Regions from separate parts of the Cellulomonas sp. P24 genome, predicted to be linked through region 2. Evidence: riboswitches for the same ligand, from Rfam matches in the RefSeq annotation. Region 2 holds a riboswitch; the other holds the start of a gene.
The links. A riboswitch is a leader RNA that binds a small molecule or an ion and turns the genes downstream of it on or off. The one in region 2 is predicted to bind cyclic di-GMP.
Positions count from the first base shown of each region.

Region 1: it holds a riboswitch for cyclic di-GMP, as region 2 does, so the genes downstream of both, LJB74_RS09525 (BldC family transcriptional regulator) here and LJB74_RS14510 (STAS/SEC14 domain-containing protein) in region 2, are expected to answer to the same signal.

Region 1 is NZ_JAJDFX010000002.1:2,039,198-2,044,999, forward strand. It holds gene LJB74_RS09515 (ECF transporter S component) at 1-618, opposite strand, end outside; TPP riboswitch at 719-824, opposite strand; gene LJB74_RS09520 (DUF4235 domain-containing protein) at 912-1,187, shown strand; cyclic di-GMP riboswitch class I at 1,328-1,402, shown strand; gene LJB74_RS09525 (BldC family transcriptional regulator) at 1,419-1,646, shown strand; gene mnhG (monovalent cation/H(+) antiporter subunit G) at 1,648-2,142, opposite strand; gene LJB74_RS09535 (monovalent cation/H+ antiporter complex subunit F) at 2,142-2,600, opposite strand; gene LJB74_RS09540 (Na+/H+ antiporter subunit E) at 2,597-3,169, opposite strand; gene LJB74_RS09545 (Na+/H+ antiporter subunit D) at 3,166-4,731, opposite strand; gene LJB74_RS09550 (Na(+)/H(+) antiporter subunit C) at 4,728-5,228, opposite strand; gene LJB74_RS09555 (Na+/H+ antiporter subunit A) at 5,279-5,802, opposite strand, start outside.
Region 2 is NZ_JAJDFX010000002.1:3,081,298-3,087,099, forward strand. It holds partial or broken gene LJB74_RS20915 (SDR family oxidoreductase) at 1-352, opposite strand, end outside; gene LJB74_RS14495 (TetR/AcrR family transcriptional regulator) at 457-1,155, opposite strand; gene LJB74_RS20665 (alpha/beta hydrolase) at 1,278-2,117, opposite strand; cyclic di-GMP riboswitch class I at 2,381-2,455, shown strand; gene LJB74_RS14510 (STAS/SEC14 domain-containing protein) at 2,684-3,067, shown strand; gene LJB74_RS14515 (GGDEF domain-containing protein) at 3,199-3,942, shown strand; gene LJB74_RS14520 (TSUP family transporter) at 4,137-5,012, shown strand; gene LJB74_RS14525 (hypothetical protein) at 5,096-5,791, opposite strand.

The sequences.
Region 1 (5,802 bases), 1.0 Mb from region 2:
GAGAATCGCGAAGACGACCTCCGGGCCGAGCCCCTCGAGGAACCCGTACCAGACGGTCGAGAATCCCCACTGGTTCCCGACGAGCGCCGAGACGACGGCGGCGAGCAGCTCGGTGTAGAGCGCCGCGCCGGGCTTGCGGATCACGAGCGCACCGAGGACGCCGGGCAGGAGCCAGATGCCGACCCCGATGCCCGACGCCGGGGGGAACGCGGCGAGCGCCCCGCTCACGACCGGCCACGAGAGGTTCCACACGACGAACAGGAACCCGCCCGCGACCCCGAGGACGGATGCGGTCACGATGTCCACGACCCGCCACGACTCACGCGTCGTGGAGGCCCAGCCGGCAAGCCACAGGCCGGTGAGAGCGAGCAGGACCGCCGTCGGGACGGTGAGGTCGGCGAGCGACGAGCCGAACAACGACGGGCCGGCCGGTAGGCCGATCGCCCAGACGGCGACGGCGAGGGCGAGGCCGAGGGCGGCCGGGACGACGGCTCGCGTCGTCCGGAGGCTGCCGAGCGGGCCGGCGCCGATCGCCGAGGTGGCTCCGGCCCCGGATGCCGGTGGTGATCCCGCTGCCTCGTCTGCTCGAGGTGCTCGAGGTGCTTCAGGTAGTGCCATGGTGAGTTCTCCCGTCGTCACACGGGGAGGGCCGCGACGGGGGCGGCCCTGCCGCGTCGACGGTGATCAGCCGTCAGCGGGACGAGCAGCACCCGGCTCACGGCCGAGATTCCCGACTCCCTACGCCGGTGCAAACCGGATCAGGTTCGAGGGTCTGCGGTCGCCCGCACTCTCAGCGCCCTGGTGGCGCTCCCCTGTCGTTCGCGAACGAGAATACACCGCGGCTCGTCCCGCGTTAGCGTGGGTCGACGAACACGTCGCACCTGCGACGTTCCCGGACACGGAGGTGCGACGTGGCGGACGACGAAGCCCCCTCGACCCTGGCGAAGATCGCCGGCGCGGGTGCCGCGGTCGCCGCGGCGTGGGTGGCTCAGCGCGCGGTGACCCTGGCGTGGAAGACCGCGACGGGCCACCGTCCGCCGAAGCCCGACGAGGACCTCGAGAACCGGTTCGTCGAGATCGCCGCCGCGGCTGCGGTCACCGCCGCTGCGGTCGCGTTCGCGAAGGTCTACACGGCCCGGGGAACGGCGCGGCTCGCGGCGCGGGTGAACGCCAACCGGGCTGGTTGAGCGCCTCGCCGCCGGGCGGTAGCCGCGTCGCATCGACGCCATCGCGCTGACCAGGGACGTTGCGTATCACAGCACGTTCATCCGACGAACCGATGTCCGCATGTTGCGCAAATGCCCGATATGGTCCATCATCAAGGGGTCAGCGAAAAGGGCAAACCCGCCGCGAGGTGGGGACGCAAAGCCACGGGACCGTGACGGTCAGCCGGGCTGCCGAACGTCAGGAGAACCATCATGGCCACAGGCCTTCTCAACACCAGCAGCTACACGCCCCGCGTCGACGCGCTTCTGACGCCTGGCGAGGTCGCCGTGCTGTTCCACGTCGACCCGAAGACGGTCACCCGCTGGGCCAACGCCGGCAAGCTCACCTCGGTCCGGACCCTCGGCGGCCACCGCCGGTTCCGCGAGGCAGAGGTTCGCGGCCTCCTCAGCGGCATCCCCACGCAGGCGTCGGGCGAATAACTCACTCACGCGAAGCCGGTCGGTCCTCGGACCGACCGGCTTCGTCGTGCTCGGCATGCATCTGCTCGGCATGCATCTGCTCCGCGCGCATCTGCTCCGCGCGCATCTGCTCGGCACGCATCTGCTCCGCGCGCGCCCGCTCAGCGCGGCGCATGTCCACGGTGAGCTCGTCGACCACGAGCGTCGCCGAGGGGACCTTCCCGGTGCGGTAGCCGGCGCGGCCGACCATGTGGGCGGCCACCGGCGCGGTGAGCATCTGGAAGATCGCGACGAGAACGAGCGCCCACACGGCCGGCGCGGAGCGGATGCGGAGCGCGAGACCGGCGAGGACGAGCACCAGCCCGAGGGTCTGCGGCTTCGTCCCGGCGTGCATCCGCGCGAGCAGGTCGGGGAACCGCAGCACGCCCACGCCGGCGGCGAAGGCCAGGAACGACCCCCCGAGCAGGAACGCACCGGCCGCGACGTCCGCGACCGTCGTCCACGCGTCCGACCCCATCACTCCCCCTCCCCCGGTTCGTCCGCGGCGTCCGCGGCAGTGGCATCCCCGCCCACGCCTGCGTCCCCGCCCGCGCCGTCAGCCACGTCCTGCGCTCCGCTCTCCTCGGCGACCTCGGCCTCCTCGTCGGCAACCTCACGCGCCGCGCGCTCGGCCTCGACAGCGGCGGCCTCCTCCCGGGTGAGCACCCGACCTTCGCCCGCCGGCTCGACGGCGGCGAACCGTGCGATCGTCACCGAGCTGAGGAACCCGACGATCGACAGCACCACGAGGATCGGCACCGCGACGGCACTGCGCGTCACCGCCGACTCGAGGGCGATCGCTGCGATGAGCACCGTGACGACGACGTCCATCGCGATCGTGCGATCGAGCATCGACGGCCCCTTCTCCACCCGGACGACCGCCAGGACCGCGCCGGCGGCGAGCATCACCGCACACAACAGGGCAAGGACGGTCATCGCCGCGCTCCTCGCGTCGGGCGCCGGACCGGTAGGCCGGCGCGGATCAGCTCGTCGTCGGAGGCCAGGGCCCGCATGACCCGCTCCTCGAGACCGAGCACGGCCGCATGGTGCGCCTCGGCCTCCGCGGCCGTCGTGACGTCGAGGAGGTGCAGGTACAGCATCCCGGTCAGCCGGTGCGCCTCGATCACCAGGGAGCCGGGCACGAGCGACGCGAGCTCCGCGGTGATCGTCAGGTAGAGGTCCGAGTGCGACCGGAGCCGGACACCGATCACGGCGCCGCGGGGTGTCCGGCCGGGCGTCAACGCGATCACGCTCACCTGGAACGACGCACGGGTGACCTCGACCGCGAAGTGACCCAGCAGCCGCAGCATCCCGAGCGGTCGCACCCGCCCGTGGAAGTCGATCGGCGGCATCGGCAGGACGGTCGTGATGACGAATGCGAGACCCGCCCCGACCAGGACGTTCGCGATCGAGAGGTCACCCCACAGCAGCACCCACACCGCCACCATCCAGGCGTAGGTGAGCGCGTGCATCGCGAGGTGCCGACGATGACGGTGCAGCGTCATGGGTGCACCTCCGCGACGGGATCGGCCGGAGCGGGACGCCCGAGCCCGCGAGCGCCGTCGGGCAGCACGGCATCGATGTACGGGGTGCGGTCGCGCAGCGACGTGGCGGTCCGGTCCGCGAAACCGTAGAGCGGACCCGCGACCATCGTGAGCGACAGGCCGACCAGGACGAGCGCCGCGGCGGAGCCGACCATGCCGAACGGCAGCCGGGTACGGTGCCGGTCGGTCGGGAGCTCCGCGGGTGGCGTCTGCCAGAACGCCTTGTTCCACGCCTTGACGAGCGCGTACAGCGTGAGCAGGGACGTCACGACGCTCCCGCCGACCAGCACGTACGCGAGCGGCGTGCCCTGGGCGACACCGGCCTGGAGCAGGCCGATCTTGCCGAGGAACCCGGACATCGGCGGCACCCCGGCGAGGTTCATCGCCGGGACGAAGAACAGCACCGCGAGGACCGGCGAGACCTTCGCGAGCCCACCGAGCCGATCGAGCGACGTCGAGCCGCCACGACGCTCGATCAGGCCGACGACCAGGAACAACGCGGTCTGCACGGTGATGTGGTGCACGACGTAGAAGATCGCTGCCGCCATGCCGGCCTCGCTCGACAGCGCGATGCCGAACAGCATGAAGCCGATGTGGCTCACGAGCGTGAACGAGAGCAGACGCTTGATGTCGTTCTGCGCGACGGCACCGAGGATGCCGATGAGCATCGTCGCCAGCGCGACCCACATGAGGACGGCGTCGACGCCCCCGCCCGGGAACAGCAGGGTCTGGGTCCGCAGGATCGCGTACACGCCGACCTTGGTGAGCAGGCCGGCGAACACCGCGGTGACCGGGGCGGGCGCCGTCGGGTACGAGTCGGGGAGCCAGGCGGACAACGGGAACACGGCCGCCTTGATGCCGAAGGCCAGCAGCAGGAGGACCTGCAGGACGAGCCTGACCCCCGGGTCGATCTCCGGGAGACGCTGCGCGAGCTGGGCGAGGTTGACCGTGCCGGCGGCCGCGTAGGTGAGGGCCAGGGCCACCAGGAACAGCACCGAGGACAGCAGCGCGACGACCACGTAGATCGTGCCGGCGCGGATCCGTGCTCCCGTGCCGCCGAGGGTCAGCAGCACGAAGCTCGCCGCGAGCAGGATCTCGAAGCCGACGTACAGGTTGAACAGGTCGCCGGAGAGGAACGCGTTCGCGACCCCGGCGGTCAGCACGAGGTACGTCGGGTGGTAGATCGCGACGGGCGCCTCCTCGTCACCGTCGGCCTCGCCCTGAGCGAGCGAGTACAGCAGGACGCACAGCGTGACCGCGCTCGAGACCGTGAGCATGAGGGCGCTCAGCCGGTCCGCGACGAGGTCGATCCCGATCGGCGGCGCCCAGCCTCCGATGCTGAGGACGAGCGGCCCGTCGTCCACCAGGGCGAGCATCGTGGCCGATGCCGCGAGGACGAGCGTCAGGGTGACGACGCTGATGACGCGCTGCGCGCGGGGTGCCCGGTAGAGCGCGAGCGCGAGGCCGGCACCGAACAGGGGCAGCACCACGGGCAGCGGCACGAGCCAGGTCATCGAGGTCATCGGCCGGCCTCGCCCGAGGTGTTCGACGGCACGTCGGCGGGGTGACCCTCGTCGGTCTCGTCGTGGACCGCGGCCGCCTGCTCGTCGAGGCTCGCGCCGGTGTCCTCCGTGTCGGCGTCGGTGAACGACGGCTGGTCGGCAGCCGCGCGCCGGGCGACCCGACGGTCCTCGAGGTCGTCCTGCACCTCGTCGTGCTCGTTGAGCTGCCACGACCGGTAGGCCATCGCGAGCAGGAACGCGGTCAGGCCGAGGGTGATGACGATCGCGGTGAGGACCATCGCCTGCGGCAACGGGTCGCTCATCCGGCCGATCGGCGTCGTCCCGACGATGGGTGCACCACCGGCCGCACCCCCGGCCACGAGGAACAGGAGGTTCACGCCGTTGCCGGCGAGGATCAGCCCCACGAGGACGCGCGACAGGCTCCGCTCGAGCATGAGGTACACGCCCACCGTCACGAGGGCGGCGATCACGACGACGAGCACGATGCTCGGGCGCATGTCGACGGTCATCGCGCTGCTCCCGACGATCGTCGCTCCGGTCCCGTGGTTCACCGCGCCGCTCCAGTCGTTCTCGCGCCTCGGTCGTCCGTCGTGCTCGTCGGCGGTGTCGGTCCCGTCGACCCCGCCGGCCCCGCGGGTCCTGCCGGCGACGGCCCGGCCTCCGCCTCGACCTGCCGGTCCACCTCGGCGCCGAGGCTCCGCAGGATGTCGAGCACCAGCCCGACCACCACGAGGTACACGCCCAGGTCGAAGAACACCGACGTGACCAGGTGGACCTTCCCGACGACGGGCACGTGCAGGTCCACGATCACGCTCTGGAGCGCCGAGCCGCCCGCGAGCAGCCCGACGATCCCGACCCCCGCAGCGAGGAAGAGGCCACCGCCCAGAAGGAGGCCCGGCTGGATCGGGGCCGCCTCGCCGAGCTCGTACCGACCTCCTGCCAGGTAGCGGACGATCAGCGCGATCGACGTCACCAGGCCCGCCGCGAAGCCCCCGCCCGGGGCGTTGTGGCCGGAGACGAGCAGGTAGACCGAGTAGAGGATCATCGTGTGGAACAGCAGGCGCGTGACCA
Region 2 (5,802 bases):
GGTCGAGGTCGTCGAGGTTCAGCGCCGCGATCGGCGCCAGGAGCATGATGCCCGCGGTGTGGACGACGACGTCGATCCCGCCGAGCTCGGCTTCCACCGCGTCGAAGGCCGCCGACATCGCGTCCTCGTCGGCGACGTCCCCACCGACCGCGATCGCGCGGCCTCCCGCGGTGCGGACCGCAGCGACGGTCTCCTCGGCCTTGGCCCGGTTGCCGGCGTAGTGCACGCCGACGGCGATGCCGTCCTGCGCGAGGCGCTCGACGACGGCGCGGCCGATGCCGCCGGAACCGCCGGTGACCAGGGCGACCCTGGGTGCGGTGGTGGTGGGTGCGGTGTCGATGGTGCTGGTCATGAGGAGCTCTCCTTCGGGTGCGATGCGGTGAGGCGCGCCGTGCTCGGGCGCGACGGAGCGCGTCCCCGCGCAGCGGGAGACGTGCGGTGGTGTCGCGGCAGTGGTCAGCTCGGACGAGGTCGGGACTGGAGGCGTTCCAGCCACTCGTCCAGCAGCCCCGCCTCGCGGTCGGTGAACAGGTCGCCGACCGTCGCCGGGAGCGCGCTCCGCAGGGTGGTCGCCGCGACGCGGTCGGGCTCACCCGCGTCGGTGGCGGGGGTGGCATCCGATACGAGCGCGCCGTGCACGACGTCGCGCAGCGTCGTCGACAACGCCGCATCGGCGTAGAGCTCGGGGCGCAGGATCATCGCGAGAGCGACGCCGGTGTTCGCCGCCATCACCACCCGCGCCGCTGCCTCGGGATCCAGGCGCAGGCGTCCTTGTGCAGCCAGCCGGTCGAGGACCTCACGGAGCAGCCGCATCGCCTCGGCCGCGGACTCGGCCCGGGCGACGGCCCCTGACCCGAAGAGCAGCAGGTAGGCGTTCGGGTGGGCGAGGGCGAATATCGTGTGGCTGTCCCATCCCGACCGCAGGTCCTCGAGCGGGTCGGGAGAGCGTTCGGCGGAGCGCTTCATGCCCAGGTACTCGTCCCACACGTGATCGACGGTGGCGGCGAGCAGCCCCTCCTTGTCGCCGAACAGCCGGTAGAGCGCCGGCTGCTGCACCCCGGCCGCCTCGCAGACCGCGCGGGTCGAGATGTCGCCGCTCGGCGAGCGCGCCAAGAGGTCCGCCGCCGCCTCGACTATCGCCGCTCGTGTGGTCACGTCATCGACGATAACACTCCGGTGGTAACACTGCAATCATCGGTGTGGTAGCACCGATACTCCTGGTGCTCACCCGCTGCCCGGGGCGAAGTCGCCCGTCGCGAGGACGCCCGCGCCACCGGTCAGCCGAGGAGCCCCTGCTGGCCCAGCCAGGTGTGGAGCTGATCGATCCAGCCGTCGGAGGGCAACCCCTGGTGGTGCATGCCGAAGCCGTGCCCTCCCGCAGCGTAGGCGTGCGCCTCGACAGGACGGCCCGCGGACTGCCACGCGGTGTACAGCGCCAGGCACGACTCGACGATCAGCGCGCCGATGGTGTCGTCGGAGGCCCAGGCCTGGAACAGCGGCGGCGCCTCCGCCGGGACGGTCAGGTCCTCCCAGACGGACCCGTAGATCGCGGCGAGGAAGTCCGGGCGGCCGGGGGCGGGGGTGTCCAGGGTGGTGGCGGTGGCGACGAACGCGCCCGCGGAGAATCCGAGGATGCCGACCCGGTCGGTCGCCACCCCCCAGTCCGCCGCGCGTCCGCGGACCATCTCGAGGGCGCGCGCGCCGTCGGCGACGGCGATCGGCCGGTGGTCCCGAGAGAGCTCGGTCATCCTCCCGGGGACGTTCATCACGGCCTCCATCTGCGCGGTCAGCTCGGCCTCGTCGCGGGCAGTGGGGAGGAGGCGGTAGTGCAGCACGAACGCGGCGATCCCACGCGCGGCGAACCAGCGTGCGACGGCGGAGCCCTCGTTGACGATCGAGAGGAAGTGGTGCGCACCGCCGGGGCAGATCACCACGCCGGTGCCGGTCGCCGCCGCCGGGTCCGGCAGGTGGGCCGTCAGCGTGGGACGGGTGACGTTGCGGAGGAGCGGGTCGTCGGGGTGGCGGGGGTCGGTGCTGATGAGGGAGCCGTCGGGGCCGGTGGCGTCCGGCCACAGCTCGATCGGTCCCTCGACGCGGGTCTCTTGGTGGTGGGTCACGAGGGAACCTTCCGGTGTGCTGGGTGCCTCGGTCGCACCCGGGGCTGGTGTCAGGTCATGATCCAACCGGGATCCGGCTCCGTCGGGAAGTCCTGTCCGCGGGTGTCGCCGAGAGCTCCTCGCGGCACCGGTCGACGTGCGGGTGCCCCATCGACCGGGCGGCCCCGGTCGACCGCGGGGCGCTGGGCCGTTCGGGTGAACGGTGCGGGTAGTGGGACCGGGACGCTTACTTGAGCCCGTGGTGATGTCGATGGGCCATCTGAGTGACGAAAAGGCAAACCCATCGCGAGGTGGGGACGCAAAGCCACGGGACCCTCGAGGTCAGCCGGGCCGCCGAACCAGGAGAGCTGTTGGTCGTCGTGTCGAAGAGTCGTACGACCGGTGCGCGCGGCGCCGTGCCGCGTGAGCAGGCCGGTGCCACGCCTGGCCACGAGTCAAGACCGGTGGCTCGGCCACCCGGGGCGCCAAGCCATGGGGCTGCGCGAGCCCGACGTCTCACCTCCGAGGTACGGTCAGGATCAGCCCGTCGGGGGGGACCCACGCGCCGGGCGACGATCGGGGATCCGATGAACGACAACACGGAGATCGCCCACCCGAAGTTCCGCATCTGGCTCCGGCAGGACGGCGTGGTTCACCTCGTCTGGGCGCCGCGGGTCGCGACGGGTCTCGAGGACGCGGTCGCGGCGGTCGAGGCGATGGAGAGGCTCACCGGCGGGCGCCGGGCCCCGCTCCTGGTGGACACGCACGACTCCGGCCCGCAGGATCGGGCCGCGCGCATGGAGTTCGTGCGCCGGGGCGACCTCGTGTCGGCTGTCGCCCTGGTCGTCGCAACCCCGCTCAGCCGGATGATGGGGGACTTCTTCCTCACCGTGAGCAAGCCCAAGGTGCCGACGCGGCTGTTCGACGACGAGGCGTCCGCGCTCGCCTGGCTCGCGGAGGTCGGCGGGTGACGACGCCGACCCGGTCTGGGGATGACGAGCCGTCGCGGATCCCGGGTCGGTCGGGGTCGTCCCGCGCCGGCCCGCCGACGGACCGAGACGACGCGAAGGTCCACGATCTCGAGCGTCGGCTGGAGGACGTCGTGCGAACCATCCAGGACTTCGCTGCGCTGCGGTTCGAGGCCCGCGCGCCGGTCGGTCCTGCTGGTGACATCGTCGACGCCGTCTCGGCCGGCGTGAACTTCCTCGGTGAGGAGCTCGAGGCGTCGTTCCACGAGATCGAGCGCCGGGTCGCCGATCGCACGGCCGAGCTGGCGAAGGCCACGCGGGAGCTCAGCCGCCGGGCGCACCACGACGAGCTGACCGGGCTGCCGAACCGCACCGTCTTCTGGGACCGCCTGTCCCACCGCCTGGACCTCGCGGACCGGCGTGAGATCGGCTTCGCCGTTCTGTTCCTCGATCTCGACGGGTTCAAGACGGTCAACGACACCTGGGGTCACGGTGCCGGCGATCAGCTGCTCGTCCACGTGGCTCGACGCATCCGTCGTCAGCTGCGGTCCGGGGACACCGCCGCCCGCCTGGGAGGAGATGAGTTCGTCATCCTCCTCGATGCCGTCGCCACGAGAGAGGCGGCGCTGGTCATCGCGCACCGCCTCAACGAGGCGCTCCGAGCGCCGTACGAGATCGGGACGCATCGGCATGTCACGACGAGCAGCGTCGGCGTGGCCATGGGTGTGGGCAACCTCCCGACCGCCGATGCGATGGTCGCCGCAGCCGACGCCGCCATGTACGACGCGAAGCGACGCGGCCGAGGACTGTGCGTCCTCTACGACGAGGACCGTCACGGCCGGGCGCCGTGCGCCGAGGCGGACGCGGCCGGCGGCTGACGAGACGACACCCACCCGCCGTGTCCCGCCCCAACCCGCGAGATCGTGAGTGCGGCGCGAGATCGTCAGTCTGGACGTGCGATCTCGCGCCGCACTCACGATCTCGCGATGGTCTGCGGGGTGTCGGCGGACGCGGCGCGAGGGATGGACGACGGACGCCACGGACGGCATCCCCGACTACGATGCAGCGCGCGATGCCCGGCCGCCCGGTCGGGACGTGCCGGCCACATCGATCTCGGACGGCGCGGCGTCCCCGCGTCGACACCACCCGAGAGGTCGATCCCACGCTCGCGAACCTGCTCCCGACGCTCGACCCGGGCACGCTCGCCCTCCTCCTCGTGGCGGCCCTGTCGGCGGGCTGGGTCGACGCCGTGGTCGGTGGAGGCGGGCTCATCCAGCTCCCCGTCCTGCTCCTGACGCCGGGGCTCACCCCGGTCCAGGCGCTCGCCACGAACAAGCTCGCGGGCGCCATGGGGACCGCGACGAGCGCAGCCACGTACTACCGGCGGATCCGGCCGTCGCTGCGGACCGCGCTGCCGACTGCGGGAGTCGCCGCTGCGGCAGCCTCGCTCGGCGCCCTGTCGGCGACCGCGGTCCCGTCAGGGGTGCTCGAGCCGGTGATCTTCGTCATCCTGCTCGGCGTCGGCGCCTACACGGCGCTCCGTCCCGCTCTCGGTGAGGTCACCGCGCTTCGCTTCAGCGGGCATCGGCATGCGATCGCCGCCGGCCTCACAGGCGCGGTGATCGGCTTCTACGACGGTGTTGCCGGGCCCGGCACCGGAGCGTTCCTCGTGTTCACGCTGGTCGGGCTCCTCGGCTACGGGTTCCTCGAGGCCAGTGCCACCGCGAAGATCGTCAACCTCGCGACCAACCTCGGTGCGCTGGTCCTGTTCGCCAGGCACGGTTCCGTCATGTGGAACCTGGGGCTGTGCATGGGCGTCGCCAACCTGACGGGTGGCTATCTCGGGGCCCGGACCGCGGTCAGGGGCGGCAGCCGGATCGTGCGGATCGTCTTCCTCATGGTGGTCGGCGCGCTGGTGGTCCGCCTCGGGTTCCAGTTCTTCCGGTAGACGGCAGGCGTTGCCGCCGGTCGACCCGACGCGTGCAGCGCTCGGGTGAGGGCGCGCAGGTGGCGGTGCTCAGGTGGCAGTGCTCAGGTACCGGTGCTCACGGCAGCCAGTGCGGTCGTCCAGTCGGTGGCGATCGCGCGCTGGGCGGCGGTCAGGGTGATCGCGCCTCGGCACACCAGGGCGTGCAGGCGGCTCTCGACGGCGTCCTTCGCGTTGGTGAACGACGAGGCCGTGGCCGCGTTCGGCTCGGGCCACAGGTTGCGCGGGTCGTTGGGGTCCCCGCCCAGCTCGAGTGAGATCAGATGGTCGTACTCGACGACGTGCGGGTTCCCGGCATAGGCGTAGGCGGCTACGGAGGCGGCCTTCTCCCGCCGGGTGATCGCCGTCGGAGGTCGGATGGACGCGGTGTACCCGGAGCGGCAGATCGTGGTCGCCAGGGTCGCAGGCGTCACGGTCGGGCTGATGGCGCCCGGGGTGCAGGTCGGGTCGGGGAGCACCTTGCCGGCGGCGGCGTCCAGGACGCGGTAGTGGCAGGTGCCGGGTGCAGGTTGGGGCTGGACCGTGTAGTGCCCGGACGGGCCGGGGCCGATCGCGATCGTCGTCGTGACGGAGGTGCTCGGGCCGGTGGCGGTCGCGGAGGCGGAGGGTGCGGTGCCCGGCTGTGTCGTGCCGGGCTGCGTGGCGGCGGACAGCGGCAGGCCGGTGGTGGCCGCCGCGCAACCCGACAGGAGTGCGCCGGTGAGGGCGAGGAGGGCGAGGGGGCGGGTGCGGTTGGTCATCGGTGCTCACT